DNA from 3 places in the Streptomyces sp. NBC_00872 genome. Region 2 is predicted to be linked to each of the others. Evidence: riboswitches for the same ligand, from Rfam matches in the RefSeq annotation. Region 2 holds a riboswitch; each other region holds the start of a gene.
The links. Region 2 has a riboswitch for cobalamin ahead of OG214_RS29775 (cobalamin biosynthesis protein). Riboswitches for the same ligand answer to the same signal wherever they lie in the genome.
Positions count from the first base shown of each region.

Region 1: it holds a riboswitch for cobalamin, as region 2 does, so the genes downstream of both, OG214_RS13195 (ribonucleoside-diphosphate reductase subunit alpha) here and OG214_RS29775 (cobalamin biosynthesis protein) in region 2, are expected to answer to the same signal.
Region 3: it holds a riboswitch for cobalamin, as region 2 does, so the genes downstream of both, cobN (cobaltochelatase subunit CobN) here and OG214_RS29775 (cobalamin biosynthesis protein) in region 2, are expected to answer to the same signal.

Region 1 covers NZ_CP108806.1:3,115,074-3,118,343, forward strand. Annotated here, with positions in the region: gene mctP (monocarboxylate uptake permease MctP) at 1-896, shown strand, start outside; cobalamin riboswitch at 1,079-1,221, shown strand; gene OG214_RS13195 (ribonucleoside-diphosphate reductase subunit alpha) at 1,365-3,270, shown strand, end outside.
Region 2 covers NZ_CP108806.1:6,969,130-6,972,399, reverse strand. Annotated here, with positions in the region: gene OG214_RS29785 (inorganic phosphate transporter) at 1-1,071, shown strand, start outside; gene OG214_RS29780 (hypothetical protein) at 1,102-1,308, shown strand; cobalamin riboswitch at 1,384-1,515, shown strand; gene OG214_RS29775 (cobalamin biosynthesis protein) at 1,551-2,618, shown strand; gene OG214_RS29770 (cobyric acid synthase) at 2,615-3,270, shown strand, end outside.
Region 3 covers NZ_CP108806.1:3,879,448-3,882,717, reverse strand. Annotated here, with positions in the region: gene OG214_RS16565 (cobalamin biosynthesis protein CobG) at 1-1,017, opposite strand, end outside; cobalamin riboswitch at 1,093-1,241, shown strand; gene cobN (cobaltochelatase subunit CobN) at 1,614-3,270, shown strand, end outside.

The DNA of each region.
Region 1 (3,270 bases), 3.9 Mb from region 2:
GCGCGCTCGTGCCGGGCGAGGCCGGGCAGTGGGGCTATGCCACGCTGGCGCTCGGTTCCGCGCTCGCGCTCTTCATGTATCCGCACTCCATCACGGCGACACTGTCCAGCCGGAGCCGCGATGTGATCCGCCGCAACACCACGATCCTGCCGCTGTATTCACTGATGCTGGGTCTGCTGGCGCTGCTCGGTTTCATGGCGATCGCGGCCGGGATCGAGGTCGAGAACGGACAGCTCGCGATCCCGCAGCTCTTCGAGACCATGTTCCCCGACTGGTTCGCGGGGGTGGCCTTCGCGGCCATCGGTATCGGCGCGCTGGTGCCGGCCGCGATCATGTCGATCGCGGCGGCCAATCTCTTCACCCGCAACATCTACCGGGACTTCATCAAGCCGGACGCGACACCGGCGCAGGAGACGAAGGTCTCGAAGATCGTCTCACTGCTGGTGAAGGTGGGGGCGCTGGCCTTCGTCCTCACCATGGACAAGACGGTGGCGATCAACTTCCAGCTCCTGGGCGGGATCTGGATCCTCCAGACGCTCCCGGCCCTGGTCGGCGGGCTGTTCACCCGCTGGTTCCACCGCTGGGCGCTGCTCGTCGGCTGGGGCGTCGGCATGGTGTACGGCACGGCGGCGGCGTACGGCGTCGCGAGCCCCACCCAGAAGCACTTCGGCGGCTCCTCCGCGGAGATCCCGGGGCTCGGGGAGATCGGCTACATCGGTCTCACCGCGTTCGTGCTGAATGTGGTGGTGACGGTGGTGCTCACCTTCGTCATGCGGGCGCTCAAGGCCCCCGAGGGCGTCGACGAGACCGCCCCGTCCGACTACACGGCGGACGCGGGCGACCCGGGCGTCCAGGTGGAACTCCCGGCGGCGACCTCGGGCGACCCGGTGCGCTGACCCCGGAGCCACCCGGTGCGCTGACCGCCGGTACGCCCGCCCGTACGGCCATGGAAGGGCCGTCGCGACTCCCGGAAGGAAGCCGCGGCGGCCCTTCCGTATGCGGCGCGCGCCCGGAACGGACGAGGCCGACAACAAGCACCGAACCGACGCACGACACTACATCTGGGGGGTGACGCAGCGACCACCCACCAGATGTATGCTCGACCTCGCTGTCGACGCAGGGGAATCCGGTGGGAATCCGGAACTGTCCCGCAACGGTGTGCTGTGGCGTGTTTTGTCATGTCCGCGAGTCCGAATACCTGCCGACGGTGCGTCCGGTTCGACCGATCCGGGCGCCGAGACGTCCGGGCCTCGCGGTTGGGCCGGTGGACGCCGTACACCGTGCTGCCCGGGGAGGGCCCGTACGGCTGTGCGCGCCCCCGTATCCCCCGCGCCGGCCCGGAGCCGAGCGAGGGAGAGCACCACGTGACCATCGCGCCAGCCGATCCGGCTTCAGCCCCGGTTTCAGCCCCGGTTTCAGCCCGCCCCGGAATCACCGGGACCACCGGAGCTGCCGGGACCACCGGAGCTGCCGGGCCCGCCGACGGCCCCGGGGCCGTTCTGCTGCGGACCCTGACGGAGCTGACCGCCGATCTGCCCGACACCGATCCGGTCCGGGTCGCCGCCGCCGCGCTCCGGGGCCGTAACGCCGCGTCGGACGAGGCCGAGCTGCGCGGGCTCGCCACCGAGGCGGCGGCCGGGCTGATCTCCGAGGACCCCGCGTACTCCCGGCTCGCCGCCCGGCTGCTCACCCGCGCCATCGCCGACGAGGCCGCCGGCCAGGGCGCCGTGTCGTTCTCCGCGTCGGTCGCGACCGGTCACCGCGAGGGCCTGATCGCCGACCGTACGGCCGCCTTCGTCACGAGCCACGCCGACCGCCTCGACCAGCTGATCGACCCCGCCGCCGACGACCGCTTCGGCTACTTCGGGCTCCGCACGCTCCACAGCCGCTATCTGCTCCGCCATCCGCTGACCCGTCAGGTGATCGAGACCCCGCAGCACTTCCTGCTGCGCGTGGCGTCCGGCCTCGCGGAGGACGAGAGCGTGCGCGCGCTGGAGGAGGTCGCCGCGCTGTACCGGCTGATGAGCCGGCTGGACTATCTGCCGTCCTCGCCGACGCTCTTCAACTCCGGCACCCGCCACCCCCAGATGTCCTCCTGCTATCTGCTGGACTCCCCGCGCGACGAGCTGGACTCCATCTACGACCGCTACCACCAGGTGGCCAGGCTCTCCAAGCACGCGGGCGGCATCGGCCTCTCGTACTCCCGTATCCGCTCGCGCGGTTCGCTGATCCGGGGCACCAACGGGCACTCCAACGGCATCGTCCCGTTCCTGCGCACCCTCGACTCCTCGGTCGCTGCCGTCAACCAGGGCGGCCGGCGCAAGGGCGCGGCCTGTGTCTATCTGGAGACCTGGCACGCCGATCTGGAGGAGTTCCTGGAGCTGCGGGACAACACCGGTGAGGACGCGCGGCGCACCCACAATCTGAATCTCGCGCACTGGATCCCCGACGAGTTCATGCGCCGCGTCGAGACGGACGGCCAGTGGTCGCTCTTCTCCCCCGTCGACGTACCGGAACTGGTCGATCTGTGGGGCGACGAGTTCGACGCGGCGTACCGGGCCGCCGAGGCGGCGGGTCTGGCCCGCAAGTCCCTGCCCGCACGCGAGCTGTACGGCAGGATGATGCGTACCCTCGCCCAGACCGGCAACGGCTGGATGACCTTCAAGGACGCCTCGAACCGTACGGCCAACCAGACCGCCGAGCCCGGCAGCGTCGTCCACTCCTCCAATCTCTGCACGGAGATCCTGGAGGTGACCGACGACGGCGAGACGGCCGTCTGCAACCTCGGCTCGGTCAACCTCGGCGCCTTCGTCCTGGAGTCGGGCGAGATCGACTGGGAGCGGCTCGACGAGACCGTCCGTACGGCCGTGACCTTCCTCGACCGGGTGGTGGACATCAACTACTACCCGACCGAGCAGGCCGCCGGCTCGAACGCGAAATGGCGTCCGGTGGGCCTGGGCGCGATGGGTCTCCAGGACGTCTTCTTCAAGAAGCGGCTGCCCTTCGACTCCGCCGAGGCCGCCGCGCTCTCCACCAGGATCGCCGAGCGGATCATGCTCGCCGCGTACGAGGCGTCCTGCGACCTCGCCGAGCGCCACGGGCCGCTGCCCGCCTGGTCCCGTACGCGCACGGCCCGTGGCGTACTGCACCCCGACCACTACGACGTGGAGCGGGCCTGGCCCGAGCGCTGGGCGGCACTGCGCGCCCGCGTCGCGGCGACGGGCATGCGGAACTCCCTGCTCCTGGCGATCGCCCCGACGGCGACCATCG
Region 2 (3,270 bases):
GCCAGAACGATCTCCGGCGGGCTCATCAACGAGAACGGCATCCGGACAGAAGTGATCTTCGCGGCGCTCGTCGGCGCCATCCTCTGGAATCTGCTCACCTGGCTCGTCGGTCTCCCGTCGAGCTCCTCCCACGCCCTCTTCGGCGGACTGATCGGCGCCACCCTGATGTCCGTCGGCACCTCCGGGGTCAACGGCGGTGTGGTCATCACCAAGGTGCTGATCCCCGCGCTCGCCGCGCCGGTCGTCGCCGGTCTCGCGGCGCTGCTCGCCACCAGACTGACGTACCGTATCGGCCGCCGCACGGACGACAAGGCCACCGCCAAGGGCTACCGCGCGGGCCAGATCGCCTCCGCCGGTCTGGTCTCCCTGGCGCACGGCACCAACGACGCGCAGAAGACCATGGGCGTCATCACGCTCGCGCTCGTCACCGGCGGTGTCCTCTCCCCCGGCTCCAACCCCCCGCTGTGGGTCATCGTCTCCGCGGGCACGGCGATCGCGCTCGGTACGTACCTCGGCGGCTGGCGCATCATCCGCACCATGGGCACCGGTCTCACCGATCTCGGGCCGCAGCAGGGCTTCGCGGCCCAGACCAGCGCCGCGACCGTCATCCTCGCCTCCTCGCACCTCGGCTTCTCGCTCTCCACCACCCAGTCCTGCTCCGGCGCCGTGATGGGCGCGGGCCTCGGCCGCAAGGGGGGTGTGGTCCGCTGGTCCACCGCCACCCGGATGTTCGTCGCCTGGGGACTGACCCTGCCCGCCGCGGGTCTGGTCGCGGCCTGCGCGGAGTTCCTGACCGGTCAGGGAAGTTGGGGCGTCTCGGTGGTCGCCGCACTGCTCCTCGCCTTCTCCGGCGCCATCTGGCTCGCCTCGCGCCGCCGCCCGGTCGACCACACCAATGTCACCGACGTCGACGAGGACGAGGCCGGGATCCTGGCCGACGGCATCACGGCCGTCACCACGTCGACCACGACAGCGGCCGGTGCCGGTGCCGGTGCCGGGCACGATCTGTCGACCACCATTCCGTCCCCTCCGGGCGGCTCCGGTGAGCCCGCCCGCACCGCCACGGTCTGAACCCCCCACGGTCCAAGGAAGAGCGAACGTATGAAAATCGACTGGGCAGCGCTCGGCGCGGTCTTCGGGGTCAGTCTCGTGGCGACCGTCGCCCTCGTGGGTCTGTTCACCCTGGGCGTCGTGGGTCTCGCCAAGCGGGAGCCGGGCTCCCTGGCTCTGGCGCGCACGGGCGCGTACGCCTGCTTCGCCCTGTGCGCCGGGGCCGTGGCGTACGGGATCTGGCTGATCGTCGCCTGACCCGGGTCCACCCGCCGATGTGGGGCTTCGCACACTGTCCCGTCGCAGGTCAGCGATGAGTTGACGGCTGTTCGCGGGGCGTGGTGGACTGCCGGGGCCATTTACGGCGGCAGAAGAGGAAGCCGGTGCGAATCCGGCGCGGTCCCGCCACTGTCACCGGGAGTCTTCTCCCGGGAGCCAGGAACTCTCGCCGCCGCACCACGTCGAGCCGGGGCGCGGACCCTGAGTGAGGACATTTCGCCATGCCTGGCTGCGGTTCTGCCGTCGTGCGCGGCGGCGGTTCGGCCGCCGAGCGGGTCTTCGCCTACGGCGCGGCCCTGGGGCTGCTGGGCGACCAGGTGTTCGCCGATCCGCGCCGGGGCCATCCGGTGGCCGCGTTCGGCCGGGCGGCGGGGGCCGTCGAGCGGATGCTCTGGCACGACCACCGCGGCTGGGGCACGCTGCACACCCTGGTGTGCGCCGGAGGCGCCGCAGGGCTCGCGATCGTCGCCGCGCGGGGTACGGAGACCGTACGGGCAACACGGGCCACGCGGGCCGTACGGAGCAGCCTTGCCGCCTCCGTCGCGCTGACCGCCCTGGCCACCTGGTCCGTCGTCGGCGGCACCTCGCTCGGCCGGGAGGCACGCGCCATCGGCGCGGCGCTCACCGCCGGGGACATCGAGCTGGCCAGGGAGCGGCTGCCGCGGCTGTGCGGGCGCGATCCGCAGGCACTGGACGGACAGCAACTCGCCCGCGCCGTCGTGGAGTCCGTCGCCGAGAACACCTCCGACGCCGTCGTGGGCGCGCTGGTGTGGGGGGCGATCGCGGGGGTGCCGGGGCTGGTGGGATTCCGGGCCGTGAACACGCTGGACGCGATGGTGGGCCACAGGTCCCCCCGGTACCGCCGGTTCGGCTGGGCGTCGGCCCGGCTCGACGACCTGGCCGGCTGGCCGGGGGCCCGGCTGACCGCCGCGCTGGCCGCCGCGGCGGGCGGCGATCCGCGCGCGGCCCTGCGGGCGGTACGGCAGGACGCGCGGAAGCATCCGAGCCCCAACGCGGGCCCGGTGGAGGCGTCGTTCGCGGGCGCGCTGGGCGTACGGCTCGGCGGGACGCTCGCGTACGGCGGACGGGTGGAGCACCGGCCCGTACTGAACGGCGAGGGGCGGCCCGTGGATACGGCCGACATCGAGCGGGCCGTGCGCCTGTCGCGCCGGGTGAGCGGATACGCCCTCGCGGTCTGTGTCGCAGGCCGGTTCGCGTACGGCGCGATACGCCGCCGTACCACGGACACGCGCCGCCGTACGGCGGCCACGGGAAAGGGACGTGGATGAGCCGGGGCGGGCGCGGCGGGGGCCTTCTGGTGGCCGGGACCACCTCGGACGCGGGCAAGAGCGTCGTCACGGCGGGGATCTGCCGGTGGCTGGTGCGCCGTGGGGTGAAGGTCGCGCCCTTCAAGGGGCAGAACATGTCGCTGAATTCGTTCGTGACGCGCGAGGGCGCGGAGATCGGACGGGCGCAGGCGATGCAGGCCCAGGCGGCCCGGGTGGAGCCGACCGCGCTGATGAATCCCGTCCTGCTGAAGCCCGGCGGTGACCGCAGCAGCCAAGTGGTGCTGATGGGACGGCCGGTGGGTGAGCTGAGTGCCAGGGGGTTCTTCGGCAGCGCCGAGGGGACCGCGCCGGAGAACTCCGCCACGGGGAACGCCCTTGCCGGGAACTCGTCCGCGGGCGGGGCGACTTCGGGGCAGGCGCTGCGCGGTGGACGGCGCGAGGCGCTGCTCGGGCCCGTCCTGGAGTGCCTGGAGGAGCTGCGCTCCACCTATGACGCCGTGATCTGCGAGGGCGCGGGCAGTCCGGCCGAGATCAATCTGCGCCGTACCGACATCGTGAACATGGGGATCGCGCGGGCCGCGCGGCTGCCGGTGGTGGTGGTCGGGGACATCGACCGGGGCGGGGTCTTCGCCTCGTTCTTCGGTACGACCGC
Region 3 (3,270 bases), 3.1 Mb from region 2:
GTGGACGGACAGGGCCACGGTGCCGTCAGGGGAGTGGATCGCACCCGGAAGCGGAGGCTCCCCGTCCCCCGGGTGGGTTTCCGCTGCGCGAGCCGCTGCGCGGTCCGTTGTCGAGGCTGCCGCGCGATCCGCTACGTACTCCGCGGCGATGCCCGCCTCCGTCAGCCGCGACGCGACCGCCACGTCCAACCCGTGGCCGGACGGCAATTCCCGTACCCGCCAGGCGCCGGAGCCGCCCGCCTCCGCCACCGTGAGAAACGTCTCCGCGGCCAGCAGGGCGGCCCTCGGGGCGTCGGCGGCGTCCACACGGAGACCCGACCGGTTCGCCCCGGTATATACGACCGCCGTGCCGTCGCGCCGTGCGAGCAACGTCACATCCGCGCCGAGGGCAGCCACATCCCCGCGGCCGTCGTCCAGTGCGAACAGGAAGCGGCCGGAGAGAGCCGTCGCCGCTTCGCTCGCGCACAGGAGATCGTCCAGTTCCCGAGCCCACAACTGCGGTCGCCCGACACGGGATCGACCGTCGAGTCCGCCCCCGAGTCCGTTCGCGAGTGCGCCGCCTTCCCGGACCTCGCCCCCGAATCCGTCGAGACCGGCCAGCGGTGAGGCGACGATGTTCCGGACCCGCTCATGCCGTTCGGAGGGCAGCAGCCCGGCCTCGTACAGCAGGTCCGCCAGTTCGGCGCCGCAGTTCGCGTCCGCACCCAGCCCCCGGAGCTGCACATTGCCCCGGGACGTGATGTCGACATGTCCGTCGCCCAGGCGCTCGGCCGCGCTCGCCAGCACCTCCACCTGACGGTATGTCAGCAGCCCTCCGGGAAGGCGAAGTCGGGCCAGCCGTCCGTCGTCCGCCGCGTGCAGCCTCAGCGCTCCGGGACAGGCGTCACCGGCCTCCCGTACGGGGCCCCGCACAGGATCCGGAACGGAAGCCCGCGAGGGTTTCCGCGGGACAGCCCCCAGGGGAGCCCGCGAGGGAGCTTCGTCCCGGTTGGCGGGCGTTGGCGAGGTGGGCGGCATGGCGGCGAGCATACCCACGTACCTCCGCGTCCCATCCTGGCCGCCCAGGCGCCCTCCCCGCCCGTGACCTGCTGCACCTACTATGCAGACGACGGGTCCGGTGCCCGTCAACGCCAACGACGGCGTCAGGGGAGGAAGCCCGGTGAGAATCCGGCGCGGTCCCGCCACTGTGAGCCCGGCAGCAGCCGGGTGAGCCAGGAACTCCCGCCGTCCTCCCTACCGCCCGGGGCGCGGACCCCGAGGAAGGCAGACGCCGCATGATCCTGCTCCTGTCGACGTCCGACACCGATCTGCTCAGCGCCCGTGCGGCGGGCGGTCCGGTCCCGTACCGGTACGCCAACCCGGCCCGGCTCGCGCTCGACGAACTGCCCGCGCTGCTGGAGGGTGTCGGCCTTGTCGTCGTACGGCTCCTCGGCGGACTGCGCGCCTGGCAGGACGGGATCGATCTCCTCCTCGGCGACGGCGCGGCCGACCGAAGCGCCGACGCGGACGGGGACGGGGACGGGGACGCGGACGGGCCGGCGCCCCGCACGCCCTTCGCCGGCCGTCCGCCCGTCGTGGTCCTGACCGGCGAACAGGCCCCGGACGCCCAGTTGATGGAGGCCTCCACCGTCCCCATCGGAATCGCCGCCGAGGCGCACGCGTATCTCGCCCACGGCGGTCCGGCCAACCTGGAGCAGCTCGCCCGCTTCCTCTCCGACACCGTCCTGCTGACCGGCCACGGCTTCGAGCCGCCGGCCGCGGCGCCCACCTGGGGCCGGGCCGAGCACCGGGGAGAGCACCGAGCCGAGCGTCACGCCACTGCGGCCAGTCACTCCACCGCGGGCAGCCAGGCCGCAGGCAGTGACGCCACCGCGGGCAGCCCGGACGCGGTCCGCCCGCTCGTCGCGGTGCTCTACTACCGCGCGCACCATCTGAGCGGCAACACCGCCTTCGTCGACACCCTGTGCGACGCCATCGAAGAGGCCGACGGCCGCGCCGTCCCCATCTACGTGTCCTCGCTGCGCGCGCCCGAGCCCGCACTGCTGGAGGCGCTGAGCGGCGTCGACGTCATCATCACCACCGTGCTCGCCGCCGGCGGCACCCGGCCCGCCGAGGCCTCGGCGGGCGGTGACGACGAGGCATGGGACGCGGGCGCCCTGGCCGCGCTCGACGTACCGATCCTCCAAGCCCTGTGCCTCACCACCAGCCGCGCCACCTGGGAGTCCAGCGACGAGGGGCTGTCCCCGCTGGACGCCGCGTCGCAGGTCGCGGTGCCGGAGTTCGACGGCCGGCTCATCACCGTCCCGTTCTCCTTCAAGGAGATCGACGAGGACGGCCTTCCCGCCTACGTCGCCGACCCCGAGCGCTCCGCCCGTGTCGCCGGAATCGCCGTACGCCACGGCCGACTGCGCCACCGTCCGAACGCGGACAAGCGCCTCGCGCTGGTGCTCTCCGCGTACCCGACCAAGCACTCCCGTATCGGCAACGCCGTCGGCCTGGACACCCCCGCCAGCGCCGTGGCCCTGCTGCGCGAACTGCGCGCCGAGGGCTACGACTTCGGTGACGAGGAAGTCCCCGGTCTGGAGTCGGGCGACGGCGACGAGCTGATCTACGCGCTCATCGAGGCCGGCGGCCATGACCAGGAGTGGCTCACCGAGGAGCAGCTCGCCCGTAACCCGGTCCGTATCCCGGCCGCCGACTACCGGCGGTGGTACGGGAAACTCCCCGCCGCGCTGCGGGAGTCCGTCGAGGAGCACTGGGGACCGCCGCCCGGCGAGATGTTCGTGGACCGCAGCCGGGCCGCCTCGGGCGGGGACCCGGACGGTGACATCGTGCTCGCCGCCCTCCGGCGCGGCAATCTGCTGATCCTCATCCAGCCGCCGCGCGGCTTCGGCGAGAACCCCATCGCGATCTACCACGACCCCGATCTGCCGCCGTCGCACCACTATCTGGCCGCGTACCGCTGGATCCAGGCCGACCGCGAGGACGGCGGCTTCGGCGCCGACGCCATGATCCACCTCGGCAAGCACGGCAATCTGGAGTGGCTGCCCGGCAAGAACGCCGGGCTCTCGGCCGCCTGTGCCCCCGATGCCGCGCTGGGTGATCTGCCGCTGATCTATCCGTTCCTGGTCAACGACCCGGGCGAGGGTACGCAGGCCAAGCGGCGCGTACACGCCACGCTTGTGGACCATCTCGTACCGCCCATGGCGCGCGCCGAGTCGTACGGCGACATCGCGCGCCTGGAGCAGCTGCTCGACGAGCACGCGGCGA